3 regions of the Bacteroides sp. OM08-11 genome follow, and region 1 is predicted to be linked to each of the others. Evidence: riboswitches for the same ligand, from Rfam matches in the RefSeq annotation. Region 1 holds a riboswitch; each other region holds the start of a gene.
The links. A riboswitch is a leader RNA that binds a small molecule or an ion and turns the genes downstream of it on or off. The one in region 1 is predicted to bind cobalamin.

Region 1 (6,127 bases):
CATCCTTCACTTGCAGCCACACGAAGTAATTGCCTATATTGTTCCTTGCTCAAATGTTCCTCCAAATTCATGTGCAGTGCCGAGCCACCCGTCAAATGTTCTATATAACGACGACCATGCAGACGGAACTTATCTACGATATTCAGCGAAGTATCTTCCACAATGTAAAAATAGCTGTTATAACAATCACGGAATGTCTCGAAACCAGCTTCTTTATCCCATTTGGCATGTTTCACACCCACATTTTCAGCAGGAATCATTTCACAGTTGAATAACAAATCTTTTGTACGATATTTCTTATTATATTTTTCAATAATACTCAATATTTCCTGTACAAAAGCTTCATACTTGGGATTGTCATTAATATCTATACCCATAAATTGCGCAGCTTCCACCAAACCATTCACACCGATTGTCAAATATTGACGTCCCATATTGATATAACCGGCATCAAACAATGGAAGCATACCCTTGTTTTGTAGTTGTTTCAGGTTCTCATTGTAAGCTATCTGTACTTTATGAACAAGATCCACAACTTCTTCGAGAAAGAAATGGTAAATCAAACCGGATTTTACGGCATGTTGTATACAACGGTTCAAGTTTATCGTCAACACACTTTTTGAACCGGTAGATACACCACCTGCCCCCAAAGTATAACTAAATCCATTATCTTGAATTTCGTTACGCAAACGGCAGCAGCTGCTCAGAGAATCGGCATTATCACTCATATAGGTAAAGAACGAATGTCCTTCAGCATACATTTCTGCCGTGAAATCACCATACTCCTTATCCAATACATCTCCATCTTTTGTTAGTAGCGCCATGGTTTCTACCGGGAAGGTAAGTACTGTTTTAGTACGTTCCTTATTGAACCATTTCATAAATCGTTTCTGCAACCAACTTAATGAGCTCCAGTCAGGTTTACTACCGTCTGGAAATACAAAATGTTCAAAAAGGCTATTGAAATAATATTTATCATAATAAGCTACGTTCCAGAATACAGCCTGAAAATTCCGGGCACCCGTGGGCTGATTAATGGAATAGACCACTTGTTCGAAACAATCCGTAATTACTTTGTCTATTGTTCGTTGCCTGGTAGAGAGATCTACAACTTTATCAGCATGTTTATAATAATCTTTACCGAATTCTTTACCAACAAAATAATTCATATACATCAGAAACTCCGGTGTGGCACAAGCTCCGCTTAACATGCTGGATACGATAAACACCATATTGATAAAACCTCCACAGAAAGATTTCAAATTTGTAGGTGCCGTTGAATTACCACCGATCGACATAGTGCCACTTATCAGCCATGGATACATGGTGATACTTGCACAATAATTCGCCAGACTGGTTTCATCATTTTTATATATAAAGTGGTTATTCAGTAATTCAATATAACGGTCAGAGATTTCTTTGCCATACATATCCTTCAGGCGATCAGTCAGCAGGCGACGATTTAAACGAATAAAATTAGCTTTAGGCAACTCACCGATTAAAGTAGCCACATTCTTATTCTCGACATTGGCGTTGGCATCATACTTACTTCCTGTGGCAGGATTGGAAGCATCGCAATAGTCCAACAAAAAACGAAGTTTATCACGTACTTCCCGATCTTCCAAATGTTTCTGGCGGTATAACATAAACGATTTGGCAACAGCATAATAATGTTCTGCCATCAATGCTACTTCTACTTGATTCTGAATTTCTTCTACACTGGCTCCGTCATTGATACTCACACGACTAAGTATATTGGTAATGACATCCTGTGTAGCAAAACTACCTACTGATAAAAATGCCTTACTGATGGCATTTTTGATTTTGTCGAGTGAGAATGCTTCTTTCTTTCCATCTCTCTTGACGATAAAAGTCTCTGAATTAATCATATCTATAATTTAAGATTTAAAAATTATTTACGATAAATTCAAACAACAATGCGCAGAATACAAGTAATAAAATGAATCTTCAGCGGACTCGTTCTATAGCTTTTCACCCGAAAGCATTGAATGAATGATCAGTAAAATATGGCAGGTCTTCTGACTGACTTCTGTTGCAACGCCTTCCCGGTTATTTTTATGACCAGTGGCTATAGATAGGTTACAACATTCCTCCACATAAGGGAGACAAAGCTTACAGCTACGGGGATAGTTCCTGACTTTCACAGGATTCCCTTTTAATTCCTCGTCATGCTAAGATGATTTGGAAACCATTTTCATAGGACAAAGATAACAAGAAAATTTGCAATGCAATGAAAAGAAGAAGAAAAAATATTAATACCTTTTTTCTGTAAGATAAAATATTTTAGAGAACTTATTTTTGCTCAGATATAGTTTTTTAATAACTTTGCAACACTTTTTGGTTTCGTTCCTTTCTGAATAACACGAAAAGAACGGTGAAAAGGGAATCAGGTGTAAGTCCTGAACAGACCCGCTGCTGTAAGTCCTTTTAATTCTTTGAATATACTTTGCCACTGTCTGCTAATCAAGATGGGAAGGCGTTTCAAAGATGGACAAGTCAGAAGACCTGCCAAAAATAACATAGTTTTAACGCTTTCGGGGAATAAAGCAGTAAAACAATGAGTCTGGTAATTCTTTATCATTCATAAAGAAATCATTTCTCTTTGTCTATACTCTTTTCTTTTCGGAAGCAAGTCAATGAATATTATGTATAAACTAACGACTTGAAATGAAATTCTTCACATACATTTTGTTTTGCATAACCTGCATGTGCCAAGTGGCAACAATGGCTCAAAATAAAGTAGTTTTATCAGGAACAGTTACCGACAGGCACGGCATTCCTCTTCCACAAGTAACAATTGCTGTTGAAAACACTACTATTGGAACATATACGGATGATAATGGCCGATATTCGCTACCCGTTACACCAGGCAAATATACTCTTGTTGTATCTTTTATCGGTTACCAGACATCGAAACGTACCCTCAATCTCCAACAAGATAAAAAAGTGAATTTTATATTAGAAGAGAATTCTGTTGTGCTCAACTCTGTTGAGGTATATGGAAAGAGCCGGACACAGAAAGTAAAAGAAGGAGCTTTTGCTGTCAATGCCCTCGATATAAAACCAATCATTAATTCTCTGAATAACCTTAATGATTTAGTGAACCGGACAACAGGTGTCAAGGTAAGAGAAGAAGGTGGAGTCGGTTCCGATTTCGACATGTCCATTAACGGGATGTCCGGTAATTCTGTACGTTATTTTTTGGATGGAATTCCACTTGATACGAAAGGAAGCGGTGTTTCATTGTCAAACCTGCCGGTAAATATTATAGACCGAATTGAAATATACAAAGGTGTAGTACCGGCTAACCTAGGTACAGATGCACTAGGAGGAGCTATCAATATCATCACCAAACAGGAAAAGAAAAACTATTTGGACTTATCCTATGGCATTGGTTCATTTCATACACATAAGGCAGACTTGAACGCACAATTTATAGAGTCCAAGACTGGGTTGATTATCAAACCGACCTTCGGAGTGAATTATTCCAAGAACGACTATACGATGAAAGATGTTGAAGTATGGGATGAAGACAGCCGTAAATATGTATTAGTGGATCGCAAACGCTTTCATGACGATTATTTCTCATTGTTGGGACAAATAGAAGTTGGCTTTACCAATAAATCATGGGCGGATGCTTTCTTCATATCCGGTTCATATTCCAAAGTTAATAAAGAATTACAAACGGGGTCTGTTCAGAGCAAAGTTTATGGTATGGCGGAACGGAATACGAATGCTTGGAATATGTCTGCACGTTATCGAAAAGATGATTTCATAATAAAAAACTTACAATTGAATGCACTTTTTTCACAGACTTGGGATCATTCGTTAACGGTAGATACCGCATATCGACAATATGACTGGAATGGTGATTATATTCAAAGTTCACGAAGTGAAATTATGGGACGGGGGCGACTGATGCGCCATTACAAACGTCCACTAACCATTGTACGTACCAATTTGGACTATCATTTAAATGACCATCACAGTCTTAATCTTAATTATTTGTTAAATCGTACGGGAAACAACAGATATGATGAAATTGATGCCGATTTCGAATCTACTAATGACGTATTATCCAAACATGTATTAGGCTTATCATACAGTCAATCTTTCTTTAATGAAAAAATGGAGAATATATTCTTCATAAAGGACTACGTCAATCACTTGAACATTAGACAAAATGATTTACCTAGCATCACAGGCTCTGATATTGTAAAAGGTTCACAAACCAAAAATTATTGGGGATATGGAATAGGTTCACGTTTTTCCATATTAGATCCTTTTTCTATTAAATTTTCTTATGAACATAGCGTCCGTTTACCTATTGCCCGTGAATTACTGGGTAATGGAACTACTATATATGCCAACGTAACCTTAAAACCCGAGAGTAGTGATAATATCAATTTAGGTATTTTTGGAACTTGGCATCCAGTCGATGGACATACCATTTATTATGAAGCCAATGGTTTTATTCGTTCCGTAGACGATTATATCCAAGCTGTCGTATCACCTAAGGAAGATGGAACCATGCAATATGATAATGTTCCGGCTGTACACATCAAAGGAATAGAAGGAGAAATACAGTATAACTGGCAGAATAGGTTACAACTTTCCGGAAACATCAGTTATCAGGATGCACGAGATCAGAAAAAATATAAAACAGATGGAAAACCCTCTGCTACTTATAATAACCGTATACCCAATCGCCCTTGGTTCTTTAGTAATACAGAAATAAATTATACTTTTCACAATCTGCTACTTCCCCAAAGTAAATTCCGTATGGGATGTAGTTATCAATGGGTACATTGGTTCTACCTTTCGTGGGAAACCTATGGTGCCATAGAAAGTAAAGCACGTATCCCGGCACAGCACATTTGTAATGCCGCTTTAACCTACTCATGGAAACAAGATAAATATAATATTTCTGTGGAATGTACTAACTTCCTAAACAAGACGCTATACGATAATTATAAATTGCAAAAGCCCGGTCGGACACTCTTTGCTAAATTCAGACTTTTTATTCATTAATTTATCACATAATAATAATTAAAAATGAAAGATTTGAGATTTTTAGTCGGCATGTTAGTCATGATGATGACCATTACATTCAGTGCTTGTTCGGATGATGAAAATCCGGCACCTATTCCTGATCCTGATCCGTCGGAAAACAGTTATCATTTTGATATTTGGATTGCCGTGGACAAACACGGCGGCATGGGACGTGATGTAAAGACTTTAGTCAGAAGTGTATCTTCTTTGGAAGCAGATCAACCAATCATAGACTTTGTGGGCGAAGGTACGGAAGTAAACTCCAAACTGACACTGGAAAACATAATTAAAGGTGCATATTATTATCAAGTGCCTGTAAGCGGTGACCGTTTCGGTAAATACACTTTATCAGATAATCAAATTAATATTATTCAAGAACAGAAATTCAAGAATAATGGTAACACATATTCTCCTCGTAAATACACCCACGCTTGGATGCCGGATAATAAATTGATCATTATGGCTGCCAATGGAGATGGTACAGAGATTATTTATACCCTGCTCGATGCTTCCAGCATGGAAATCCTTAAAGAAGGTACATTGGATATTCAAGTGCCAACAGGCTCAGCGTCGTTTACGACCAGCGGAATTTTGACCTATCGCGAGAAAGATAACAAGCTGATCTACTTCTATTACGGAAAAGCTAAAAAAGGCGCTTTAAACTCTACTGCATCAAAAGTGTTTACTGCTGTAATCAATGCTTCCACAATGGCTGTGGAAAGTAATATGCAAACTACCAAAATAGACGAAATGGTAGGTAGTGCTTATGGGGAATTGTTACAGAAATGTGTAGCTTTTGACGAAAGTGGCAACCTCTATCTCGCCAGTCTGTCAAATGATGCAGATAAAGTGGAAAGATCTCACCTGTTAAAAATAAAAGCTGGAGAGAAAGATTTTGATCCCGACTACGATGGTTTCAAGACTGATGGCAAATTGCTTTCCATTGAATATTTAGGTAATAATAAAGTACTTGCTTATGCCCGTGAAGATGAACTTGGTACCAGTATAGACAGCTATAGCCATTATTATGCAATCATAGACCTGACAAATAAAT
Region 2 (6,127 bases), on a different contig from region 1:
TTAACTAAAAACATTTTAATTAAATGGCAACAAAAATCAGATTGCAAAGACATGGACGTAAAAGCTACGCTTTCTACTCTATCGTAATTGCAGACGTAAGAGCGCCACGTGATGGTAAATTTATTGAGAAGATTGGTACTTACAATCCCAACACCAATCCCGCCACAGTAGATTTGAAGTTCGACCGCGCACTTGACTGGGTATTGAAAGGTGCACAACCTACCGATACTGTCCGCAACATCCTTTCCCGTGAAGGTGTTTACATGAAGAAGCACCTCCTTGGTGGTGTAGCTAAAGGTGCATTCGGCGAAGCAGAAGCAGAAGCTAAATTCGAAGCTTGGAAAAACAACAAACAAAGTGGTTTGGCTGCTTTGAAGGTTAAAGAAGAAGAAGCCAAAAAAGCTGAAGCAAAAGCACGTCTCGAAGCCGAAAAGAAAGTAAATGAAGTAAAAGCTAAAGCATTGGCCGAAAAGAAAGCTGCTGAAGAAGCTGCTAAGGCTGCTGCTGAAGCACCGGTTGAAGAAGCAACTGAAGCTCCAGCTGAAGAAGCTCCCGCTGAATAAAAAAGCACAGCATCCCTATAAAAATGGGACAACAAAACATAAAATCCTCTCCGGTTATGCCGGAGGGGATTTTTTATTATTATCTTTGTCCCCTACAAAAATTATTTATTAAAAGAATGAACAATGAAAAAAATTACTTATCTGCTCGCTGTCGCCGCTGTATTCGCAGCTTGTAACAGCAACAAGGGTTACACCGTAACCGGAACTGTAGAGGGTGCTGCCGATGGCGACACTGTTTATCTGCAAACTATACAAGGGCGTCAACCCGTTAAATTGGATTCAGCCGTCATCACTAATGGAACTTTTACCTTCAAAGGTGCTCAAGATACCGCAGTCAACCGCTACATCACTTACCAAGCTGCCGACAAAGACGGTATGATGACCATTGATTTCTTCCTCGAAAACGGAAATATCAATGTAAAACTGACTTCCGGAGAAGAAGATTCCGCAACAGGTACTCCCAGCAATGACGCCTATCAGGAAATCAGAACCCAGCTCAATGGATTGAACAGCCAGATGATGGCTATCTATAATTCGATGTCCGACACAACTTTGACCGACGAGCAACGCGAAGCCAAAGGAAAAGAAATGGAGGCGTTGGAAAACAAGATGATGGAAGTTACCAAAGCAGGCATTCAGAAGAACATCACCAATCCGGTAGGTGTACATTTGCTGAAACAGAACTTCTACTATATGGATGTAGCCGATCTTGATCCGTTGATGCCGCAAATTCCTGCCGCATACGAAAACGATGAAATCATCGTCAAAATCAAAGACAACGTTGAAAAGATGAAGGCTACTGCTGTAGGACAGAAATTCACAGATTTTGAAATGCAGACACCGGAAGGCAAGACAGTGAAACTGTCCGATTACGTTGGAAAAGGTAAGGTAGTGCTCGTTGACTTCTGGGCGAGCTGGTGTGGTCCTTGCCGTCGCGAGATGCCTAACCTGGTAGAAGCATACGCCCAATACAAGAATAAGAATTTCGAGATTGTAGGTGTTTCTTTAGACCAAAGCGCCGACTCTTGGAAAGAAGCTATCGAAAAGCTAAATATCACATGGCCGCAAATGTCTGACTTGAAATACTGGAATTGCGAAGGTGCCAAACTGTATGCTGTAAGCAGCATTCCCCACACCGTATTGATTGACGGTGACGGAACAATCATTGCACGCGGCTTGCACGGTGACGGTTTGCAACAGAAATTAGTGGAAGTCATAAAATAAGTGGAAGCCGGATAAACAGAGGCCGGCCCCTCTACATAATCAAAGCCTCGCATTAAATTAATTAATGCGAGGCTTTTGTATATATATGTAGGATTAGCTCCAATGAAATACACCATTTACTCCCATAAGATGTGGCATTTGCCTCCATAAGGTGTGGCATCTCAGAAAGAAAATATCCGTTCTGCCATATCCATCCCCAGTTTCACCGTCTGCCACTGTTTTTCTTCATCGGTATCAGAAAGATGAAGAAGGCTATCCGCATCGGGCAGACAAAGCGTGAAGCGCTTCAATGGAATATAATTCAATACTTCCTCTATTTTCGCCTGCAACTCATCCAGCTCATCTTCTTCCGGATAATAGGAAATTACAAAGCCAAATACAGCTTCTTTTTCACGGACAAACCACAACAGACGGCTACGGTCGCAAATGCCGCAATCATAATTCAGAAAATATGCATCGGCTCCATGAAGCCGTATCAGCATATCTGTCGCTGCATGAAAAGCGACAAACAATCCGTCCGGCCGTTCACGCAACACCCGGTTATTCAGCCGGACAGCCTCATCCATCAAAAGAGATTTCGCACCATCAAACTGCACATAACGACATCCTAAATTATAGAGTGCTGATAATAAATTCTTGTAGGCTACCGCCAAGTCATCCGACAATACATTTATATCCGGATAAATCCGTTCCAACTGCAAAGCGTCAATTTCACGAAGAATTTTGGTGAGTAATTTTCCCGGAGATGGTATATGCTGCTTCGCCAATACATCCCCGACAACAATCCCTGTCAGAAAAGTATAATCATCAAGAATGGGATGATGCGACAGGCTAACCCTTCCGGTCAATTCCAGAACTTTGGATGCAAAATCACCGGTATGCGATTTATAGCCAAGTCCTTCCCAGCCTTCAAGGAAATCACGGTTACGAAAGCCTCCATCTGTAACGACTTTCATTCCTTCGGATTTAAGACGTTCGACAAGGTTGCGTATTTCAGCATTTTCGATGGCCTGCAAGGTATTTAAACTAATCTGTCCTTTCTGATACTGCGCCCATGCATCTTTCAATGTAGCTGGTGCCCACAATGTCCCTGCAATATCAACTTTGAACGGGGGAGACAATTTTTCCATAATCGTTCTTTTTTGAAATTAAAAATTCACCTTCTGCTCTATCCCACGAGTAGCAAAAGAACACTAAAGAATGGCAGGTCTTCTGACTTGATTTCCATTTCGAGCAGCCTTCCCAATCATTCTCCAATATCGAAAAACCATTAGTGGCAGGAGGTAATTACTGAAATGTTTAATATGAAACCTTACAGCAGCGGGACTGTACGGGACTTACACCCGTTTCCCTTTTAATTGCAAATAGCGAAAGCCATAAGCAAACCAATTCGCTACAAATATAACTAAAGTATTTGAAAACACATAAGTAGACTTTTCTTTTTTCATTTATAAATTCAAAACAATTTTACATCATCGAATGATACGATTTTCATTAAAGTTTACTTATAATCATCTCATTTAAAATAAAGTTTTCCATTCAACAAACAAATACACTTGGTTATCAACATATTAACCATTTTTAATCACACAAAAGTTTTCCAAAAAGAAAATCATATAGAGAACTATTATATCTTTGTCCACTCAATTAAGTAAAACAATAAAATCTAAAAAAGCAACGGTAATGATACAAACGGTAATCAAGCGTGACGGACGTATTGTCGGTTTCAATGAAGAAAAAATAGTGACTGCCATTCGTAAAGCCATGCTCCATACGGACAAAGGAGAAGATTTGCAGTTAATTCATCAGATCACCGATCACATCTCTTTCAGAGGAGAGCCGCAGATGACGGTAGAAGCTATTCAGGATATGGTAGAAGTAGAACTGATGAAAAGCAGCCGCAAGGATGTCGCACAGAAATACATCGCTTACCGCAATCAACGCAGCATCGCCCGCAAGGCTAAGACACGTGATATCTTTCTGGAAATCATCAATATCAAGTCCAATGATATCACTCGTGAAAATGCCAACATGAACGCAGATACTCCTGCGGGGATGATGATGAAATTTGCCAGTGAAACCACCAAACCGTTTGTAGACGATTACCTGTTGAGTGATGATGTTCTGGATGCCGTCAGCCAAAACTACCTGCACATCCACGACAAAGATTATTATCCCACGAAGAGCTTGACCTGTGTACAGCATCCGTTAGATCGTATCCTTAACTACGGTTTCTCTGCCGGACATGGAGAGTCGCGTCCTGCCAAACGCATCGAAACCGCCAGTATCTTAGGTTGCATCTCATTGGAAACGGCTCAGAACGAAATGCATGGCGGACAGGCTATTCCCGCTTTTGACTTCTATCTGGCTCCGTACGTCCGTAAAAGTTATATTGAAGAAATCAAAAACCTGGAGGAATTGTATGGCAAGGATTACTCCCACCTTTATCAGAAGGAGTTGACGGACTATCTGCCACAACCCTTGGACGGACTGTCTGATGAGAAACGTATCGTCCAACATGCCGTCAACAAGACTGTAGCCCGTGTACATCAGTCTATGGAAGCATTTATCCATAACATGAACACGATACATTCCCGTGGAGGTAACCAAGTGGTATTCAGCTCCATCAACTATGGTACAGACACCTCTGCCGAAGGACGCTGTATCATCCGCGAATTGCTGAAAAGTACTTATCAAGGAGTGGGAAACGGAGAAACAGCCATCTTCCCCATCCAAATCTGGAAGAAAAAACGAGGAGTAAGTTATCTGCCCGAAGACCGTAATTACGATCTCTATCAGCTTGCCTGCAAAGTAACCGCCCGCCGTTTCTTCCCCAACTTTCTGAACCTTGATGCTACTTTCAACCAAAGTGAGGAGTGGAAAGCTGATGATCCCAAACGCTACGAACACGAAGTAGCCACAATGGGATGCCGTACACGTGTTTTTGAAAACCGTTTCGGACCGAAAACCTCCATCGGACGTGGAAATATTTCATTCTCCACAATTAATATCGTCCGCCTTGCCATCGAATGTATGGATATAGAGAATAAAGAACAACGCATCGCCCGCTTCTTCTCCAAGTTGGACTCCATGCTCGAGATTACGGCACGCCAGTTGCACGAACGTATGGAATTCCAGAAGACTGCATTCGCCAAACAGTTCCCCTTGCTGATGTCTGCCCTATGGATAGGTAGCGAAAAGCTGAAACCGAACGATAGCATTGCCCCGGTTATCAATCAAGGTACATTGGGTATCGGTTTTATCGGTTTGGCCGAGTGTCTGGTTGCACTACTTGGAAAACACCATGGCGAATCGACAGAGGCTCAGGAGCTGGGAGTCAAAATCGTGACCTACATGCGCGACCGCAGCAATCAGTTCTCCGACCAATACCAGCATAATTATAGCATATTGGCCACTCCGGCCGAAGGGTTATCGGGCAAATTTACCCGGATAGACCGTAAAAAGTTCGGTATCCTTCCGGGTATCACAGACCGTGATTATTACACCAACTCCAACCATGTACCTGTATATTACAAATGCAGTGCCCGTCATAAAGCTGAAGTGGAAGCTCCCTACCATGAACTGACGCGCGGCGGGCATATATTTTATGTAGAGATGGATGGAGATGCCACGCACAACCCGGAAGTCATTATGCGTGTGGTAGATATGATGGATCGTTATAATATCGGTTATGGCTCTGTCAATCACAACCGTAACCGTTGCCTGGACTGCGGATACGAAAATTCTACTGCCAATCTGGAAGAATGTCCGAAATGCGGAAGCAGACATATCGACAAGTTACAACGTATCACTGGCTATCTGGTAGGTACTACCGATCGTTGGAACCAAGCCAAGCTTGCGGAGTTAAACGACCGTATCACTCATCATTAATCGTTGAAAAAATGATTTCTATTCTCGACATATTAGAAGATACTACTGTAGACGGTCCCGGTTTCCGTACCGCTATTTATGCAGCCGGATGTCCTAACGGATGTCCCGGCTGCCACAACCCCGAATCATGGGACATCCATCGCGGATACTGGATGAGTACGGACGAGATCCTGAAAAAAGTACTTGCCGACAATTTTGCGGATGTGACCTTCAGCGGCGGTGATCCGATGTTCCAGCCGGAAGGTTTTACAGAGTTGGCATCGGCCATCAAAATCAAAAGCCGGAAAAACATATGGTGTTATACGGGATATACCTTTGAAAATCTGTTACGTAACCCTCGGCAAGCAAAGTTACTGGAATATATCGATGTGCTGGTAGACGGCAAATTCAGAAAAGAGCTACGCGATGAGAGCCTTTACTTCCGTGGCAGCAGTAACCAACGGTTGATT
Region 3 (6,127 bases), on a different contig from region 1:
AAATGTATTGTAGAAAATGCTTATTCGCGTATTCCGATATATGCGGAAACACGTGATAATATTAAGGGAGTGTTGTATATCAAAGATTTGCTTCCTCATTTGAATAAAGGCGATAATTTCCGTTGGCAGTCATTGATACGTCCGGCCTATTTTGTTCCCGAGACTAAAATGATTGATGACTTGTTACGTGACTTTCAAGCGAATAAAATTCATATTGCTATTGTGGTGGATGAGTTTGGAGGTACATCGGGTATTGTCACGATGGAGGATATCATTGAAGAAATTGTCGGTGAGATACGTGATGAATATGATGATGAAGAACGTACGTATGCAATTCTTAACGACCATACCTGGGTGTTTGAAGCGAAAACGCAATTGACGGACTTCTATAAGATAACCAAAATAGATGAAGAAACCTTTGATGAGGTGGCTGGCGATGCCGATACTCTGGCAGGGCTGTTGCTTGAGTTGAAAGGAGAGTTTCCTGCACTTCACGAGAAAGTTACTTATGACCGTTATGAGTTTGAAGTTCTCGAAATGGATAACCGTCGTATCTTGAAAGTGAAATTCACAATCAATTCAACTCTTGACTGATAACGTGCCTCTTTTTTTTCAAAATACAGAATTTGCCTGCCGGTGGGGCATTTGGAAAATGGATGAAACACTGGAAGAATTGCTTGTTTGTCTTCCTCATCAGGAATATTACAGGCAAAGTATGCAACGGTTTGCTGCCGGTCATCGTCGTTTGGAATGGTTGGCAGTTCGTGTGTTACTGTATACTTTGTTGGGAGAAGAAAAAGAGATTGCTTATTATTCCAACGGTAAACCTTATTTGCCGGACAATTCTGCTTCTATCAGTATTTCGCATACCAAAGGATATGTTGCAGTACTGTTGGGACCACCGGGGAATGAGGTTGGAATCGATATTGAGCAATACGGTGAACGGGTGAGGCGTGTATCGCATAAATTCATGCGTGATGATGAAATTCCGGAAACATTTCAGGGAACTGATATTTGGTCTTTGCTGCTTTACTGGTCGGCAAAGGAAACGATGTTTAAATGTATGAATGCTTCCGAAGTCGATTTCCGGGAACATTTGCGTATTTTCCCATTTACGGTAGACCGACAAGGCATTTTCTCCGCTGAAGAATATCGTACAGCAGAGAAAATGCACTATTCAATTCATTATTATATATATCCGGATTTTGTACTGACTATGAGTCTGTAAAATCACTGTTTACAGTCTTTCTAACTGTATGGTGAAGTGGCGCATCAATGGAGCTTCCCATGCGATACGTATTCCATGCTTAATGCTTTCGCGTTTATCATATACGTTTTTCAGGGCGGCAGCCACCACATTCATGTGATTGTCGGTATATACCCGGCGAGGAATAGCCAAACGCAACAAATCCAAGCCGTCGAAGCGGTTTTCACGAGTAACGGGGTCACGGTCGGCAAGCAGATAACCGATTTCGCAACCACGGATACCAGCTTCCAGATACAGTTCAATGGTTAAGGTTTGTGCCGGAAATTCTTCTTTGGGAACATGAGTCAGAACTTTGGGGGCATCTACAAAGATGGCGTGACCTCCTGCCGGACGTTGGTAAGGTATCCCGTATTCATCCAACTTTTGAGCCAGATATTCCACTTGGCGTATACGGGTTTCGAGGTTATCGAATTCTGTGTTTTCATCCAGACCGATGGCAAGCGCATTCATGTCACGACCATTCATACCACCATAAGTGAGGTATCCTTCAAATTGTACACAAAAACTTTTAGCCCCTTCATACCAGTCTTTCCGGCGGGTAGCGATAAATCCACCCATGTTTACGATACCATCCTTTTTGGCACTCATGGTCATACCGTCAGCAAGGGTAAACATTTCACGAGTAATCTCTTTAATGCTTTTTTCGCTATAGCCGTCTTCTCTCATTTTTATAAAATAAGCATTTTCGGCAAAGCGTGCAGAGTCGAATAATACAGGTTTGCCATACTTATCTGCAACAGCACGAACTTCGCGTAGATTTTGCATGGAAACGGGTTGCCCGCCGGCCGTATTGTTGGTGATAGTAACAATGATAAACGGGATACGGTCATTGTGTTCCTGCAAAGCTTTTTCCAGTTTAACCGGATCTACATTGCCTTTGAATGGAATTTCCAGTTGTGTTTGTTTGGCTTCGTCAATGGTACAGTCCAATGCCGTTGCTTTACGTCCTTCTATATGTCCTTTGGTAGTATCGAAGTGAGAATTTCCGGGAACGATGTCTCCCTCGTGAACCAAATAGGAGAACAGTACATTTTCTGCAGCGCGTCCCTGATGGGTGGGGATGATATATTCAAAACCCGTCAGACGGGTGATGACTTCTTTTAGTTTGAAGAAGGAAGTGGCACCGGCATAACTTTCATCACCCAACATCATTCCTGCCCATTGACGGTCGCTCATGGCACCCGTACCGGAGTCGGTGATGAGGTCGATATAAACTTGTTCCGATTTGAGTTGAAAGACGTTATAGTGGGCTTCTTTCAACCATTGTTCACGTTCTTGGCGGGTACTTTTACAGATAGGCTCCACCATTTTGATTTTCCATGATTCGGCAAATGGGATTTCCATAATCTTTTCTTTTTAGTATTTGACAATAGGTCATTGAAAAGTAGGTTAATTACTTTTTGTGTGCCGAATATAATTATAAAATAGCTATAAAACAATATTTGATCTTACTTTTTGTAAAATAAATGTCCGGGCGAAATCACTTCGACCGGACACTATTCAAATAAACTTGGCAGAGTTTATTGTAATTTTACTTTCTCTGAATCAGGTTTGATGAATGAAATGATGTGGACGATTTGTCCGGCTTCATTAGACTCAACGCTTTTTCCTCGAAAGCAATGATAAATGGTTGCATGGCAGGTCTTCTGACTCGTTTCTGTTACAAACACCTTCCCGGAAGCATGCTTCCAGTGGTATAGAGAGTTGTTGTCTGTAACATTGCATGAAACTTACAGCAGCGGGACTGTTCAGGATTTGCACCTGATTCCCTTTTAATTGCCATCTTTGAAAGAAAAAATGGCAAACCAATGCGTTGCAAAGATAAGAAGAATTTGGGAGAAAACAAGTTTATGAATATATTAAATGTCAGTGGGATGATACCGTTGGAAAGATGGTACAAATCCGTTCATAAGATAGTTTTTGTACGCTAAAGGAGATATTAACCTCATAATTAAGCTTCGTCTCAACCGCCGGGATATATATCTTGGCGGCTAAGATGGCCATCTCGGCAGCTGAGATTTGCATCTCGGCTGCTAAGATATAGTTTATCTTTAGGATGGTGTGCTTTTCTCCTGATGAGAATATATATTTATCAGCAGATTGATATACGTTTTTCAATATAGTGGGGTATATTGCCTGATATGCATCAGTATTTCTCTTTAGCCAATGTGAACACGAACTCCAGTCCTCCGCCTTGGCTGTTCTTGGCGGATATTGTTCCTCCATGTATGATGACGGCGTTTTTTACGATAGCCAATCCTAGTCCGGTACCTCCAAGTTTGCGTGAACGTCCTTTGTCCACCCGGTAGAAACGTTCGAACAGGCGGTTCAAATGTTCTGGTGATACGCCTACTCCGGTATCGGCAAAACTGAAATAATAAAAGTTCTCATCTTCACGGAAACAGCTGATATGGATGTGGATATGCGTTCCCGCATATGCAATGGCGTTATCCGTCAGATTACGGAAAATGGAATAGAGAAGAGAATAATTGCCTCGCAGTTGTATGTTGGGTTTTAAGGAATTGACAACAGTTATTTGTTTTTCTTCCAACTCTAAAGATACTTCGTTGACGATGTTGGTCACCAGCATGCTGATGTCCACTTTCTCCATGTCGATCATATTGGCGGCTTCGTCCATGCGTGTCAATACCGAAATGTCCCGTAGCAGACGGCTCAGACGGTTACTTTGAGCATAGCATCGTTCCAAAAAAGTCTGCATTTTCTCTCGGGAGATGGTTTCATTGTTTACAATGGTTTCCAAATATCCCTGAATGCTGCTTACGGGCGTTTTCAATTCGTGGGCGATGTTCTGAGTCAGTTGCCGTTTCATCCGTATCTGTTCTTCTTCCAGAGTAATATCATTGATGGAAATCTCGAAACTTAAATCCTGAAAGATAATACACTCCACAATAAAGATGCGTCCGTTTTTATTGATATTGACGGACATGCGTTTCTCTTCCTTGCCGGACGGACGTTTTTGTGCCTTGTTGATGAAATCCGTAAGTTTCTGGAATTCACAGATAGCGAAGATTTCTTCCGTTGTTTGCAGGTTGGAGTCAGAAATCAGATTGCTGTATTGGGTGAACAGATTGTTGACAAGTATTTCTTTTTTGTCTTTGGTGAATACCCCTAAACCTTCGCGTGAGGTCTGCAAGTGGGTAATCAGCTTTTCACGTTCGATGTATAAGGCTTCCTTCGTCTCACGTAGACGCTTGTATATCTGGATGATATGTTGGGATATTTCTCCCAATTCATTGTGTGGAAATGCTGATTGCATATCCATTTCTACAGGCTCGTTTTTATCGGCGCGTTTGGCAAACTCGCGTAGATGATTGATTGCTGTTCCGAGCTTGGAGGTGAACTTGTAAAAAACGAACATTAACAGCAGCGTTACAATGACGGTAAACCATATGTAGTGTGGATCTGCTGCCAGGCTGTTTATCAGATTGACATTGTAAGGCAATGCCGAACGGATAATATAGTTTTTATAAAGTGTGGCAGAATAGAAATAGGGCATTCCGGTAGTCTCGGAAGTTCGGCGCAAGTCGTATCCTTTTCCGCTTTTTAATGCGGTTTGTATTTCCTGGCGATTGATGTGGTTGTTGAATTGGCTGTGATTGATTTTATTGTAACTGTCGTACAATACGTCTCCGTGCAAATCCACAATGGTGACACGCAGGTCTCCGGCTATATATCGGGATGTGTAATTATCCAGCAGGGGAGTCCACAGGCTGTCGGGAATGTCCCGTATCTCTTGCTGCAGGCGTTCGTTGTAGTCTTGAAGTTGCGTGTCAAGTAATTCTACCTTGTATTCTTTTTCCCGTTGATACTGATAAGCGATGAAACAAATGGCGAATACAAGAAACAACGAAATTACCGAAAGGAATAACTTCCGGCTGAAAGACAAAAAATGTCCATCGTTATTCTGCTTCGAAACAATATCCATATCCTAAACGAGTTACAATGCATTTACCATAAATACCGATTTTTTTGCGCAGACGGGTAATGTTTACGTCGATGGTACGGTCTAGAACATATACCTCGTCACTCCAGATACGACCCAAAATGTCTTCACGGGAGAATACACGTCCTTTGTTTTGCAGTAATAGGAGTAGAATTTCGAACTCTTTTTTGGTGAGTGGGGCTTCTTCTCCATTTATACTTACTTTCTTTTTGATGATGTCCAGCACCAGTGTCTGGTAAACGAGCTGTTCCGGTATGTGCTCCGTTTCCTCCTGTTGTGTACGGCGTAACACGGCTTTGACGCGTGCAGCCACTTCGCGTAACGAGAATGGTTTGGATATATAGTCGTCGGCGCCCAGGTTGAACCCTGTTACCGTGTCGTTTTCTGTATCTTTGGCTGTAATGAATATGATGGGGACTTTGGCGGTCTTTTTATCCTTCTTCAGCATACTTGCCATTTTAAATCCGGAAATTTCCCCCATCATTACATCCAGTAATAAAAGATTATAGCTACTGATGTCCATCTTCAGGGCTTCTTCGGCAGAATTGGCCGTATCTACTTCGTAACCTTCGTTCTCCAGGTTGAACTTTAAGATTTCGCACAAATCTTCTTCATCGTCCACTACTAAAATCCGGTAATCGTTCATTGCATTTTTATTTATATGTGATGTGGAACTGACAGTTCCTTTATCACAAAGTTAAACTTTATTTCTTTTCTTCGACAAAAGTGCAGTGATTTTGTTACGGGAAAATGAAATAAGTGTTACATTATCATTACATTTGTAGTGAAGGATGTGGTTGGGAATTTATTTTCCAGTCATTCTTTATATTTTCAAACTATAAATGACTGGTTGTACTATGAAAAATTATTGTAAAAAAACGTTATGGAGTAAGATT

Region 2: it holds a riboswitch for cobalamin, as region 1 does, so the genes downstream of both, DXC10_RS13710 (cobalamin biosynthesis protein) here and DXC10_RS14455 (TonB-dependent receptor domain-containing protein) in region 1, are expected to answer to the same signal.
Region 3: it holds a riboswitch for cobalamin, as region 1 does, so the genes downstream of both, DXC10_RS08755 (tryptophanase) here and DXC10_RS14455 (TonB-dependent receptor domain-containing protein) in region 1, are expected to answer to the same signal.

The regions. Positions count from the first base shown of each region.
Region 1 is NZ_QSTJ01000009.1:27,772-33,898, forward strand. Features, by position in the region: gene nrdD (anaerobic ribonucleoside-triphosphate reductase) at 1-1,889, opposite strand, end outside; cobalamin riboswitch at 2,012-2,229, opposite strand; cobalamin riboswitch at 2,343-2,549, shown strand; gene DXC10_RS14455 (TonB-dependent receptor domain-containing protein) at 2,689-5,052, shown strand; gene DXC10_RS14460 (hypothetical protein) at 5,077-6,127, shown strand, end outside.
Region 2 is NZ_QSTJ01000008.1:40,421-46,547, forward strand. Features, by position in the region: gene DXC10_RS13700 (30S ribosomal protein S16) at 24-563, shown strand; gene DXC10_RS13705 (TlpA disulfide reductase family protein) at 687-1,787, shown strand; gene DXC10_RS13710 (cobalamin biosynthesis protein) at 1,949-2,917, opposite strand; cobalamin riboswitch at 2,972-3,192, opposite strand; gene DXC10_RS13715 (anaerobic ribonucleoside triphosphate reductase) at 3,471-5,678, shown strand; gene nrdG (anaerobic ribonucleoside-triphosphate reductase activating protein) at 5,690-6,127, shown strand, end outside.
Region 3 is NZ_QSTJ01000004.1:57,952-64,078, reverse strand. Features, by position in the region: gene DXC10_RS08765 (gliding motility-associated protein GldE) at 1-594, shown strand, start outside; gene DXC10_RS08760 (4'-phosphopantetheinyl transferase superfamily protein) at 599-1,228, shown strand; gene DXC10_RS08755 (tryptophanase) at 1,238-2,611, opposite strand; cobalamin riboswitch at 2,886-3,092, opposite strand; gene DXC10_RS08750 (ATP-binding protein) at 3,414-5,213, opposite strand; gene DXC10_RS08745 (response regulator transcription factor) at 5,188-5,877, opposite strand; gene DXC10_RS08740 (hypothetical protein) at 6,089-6,127, shown strand, end outside.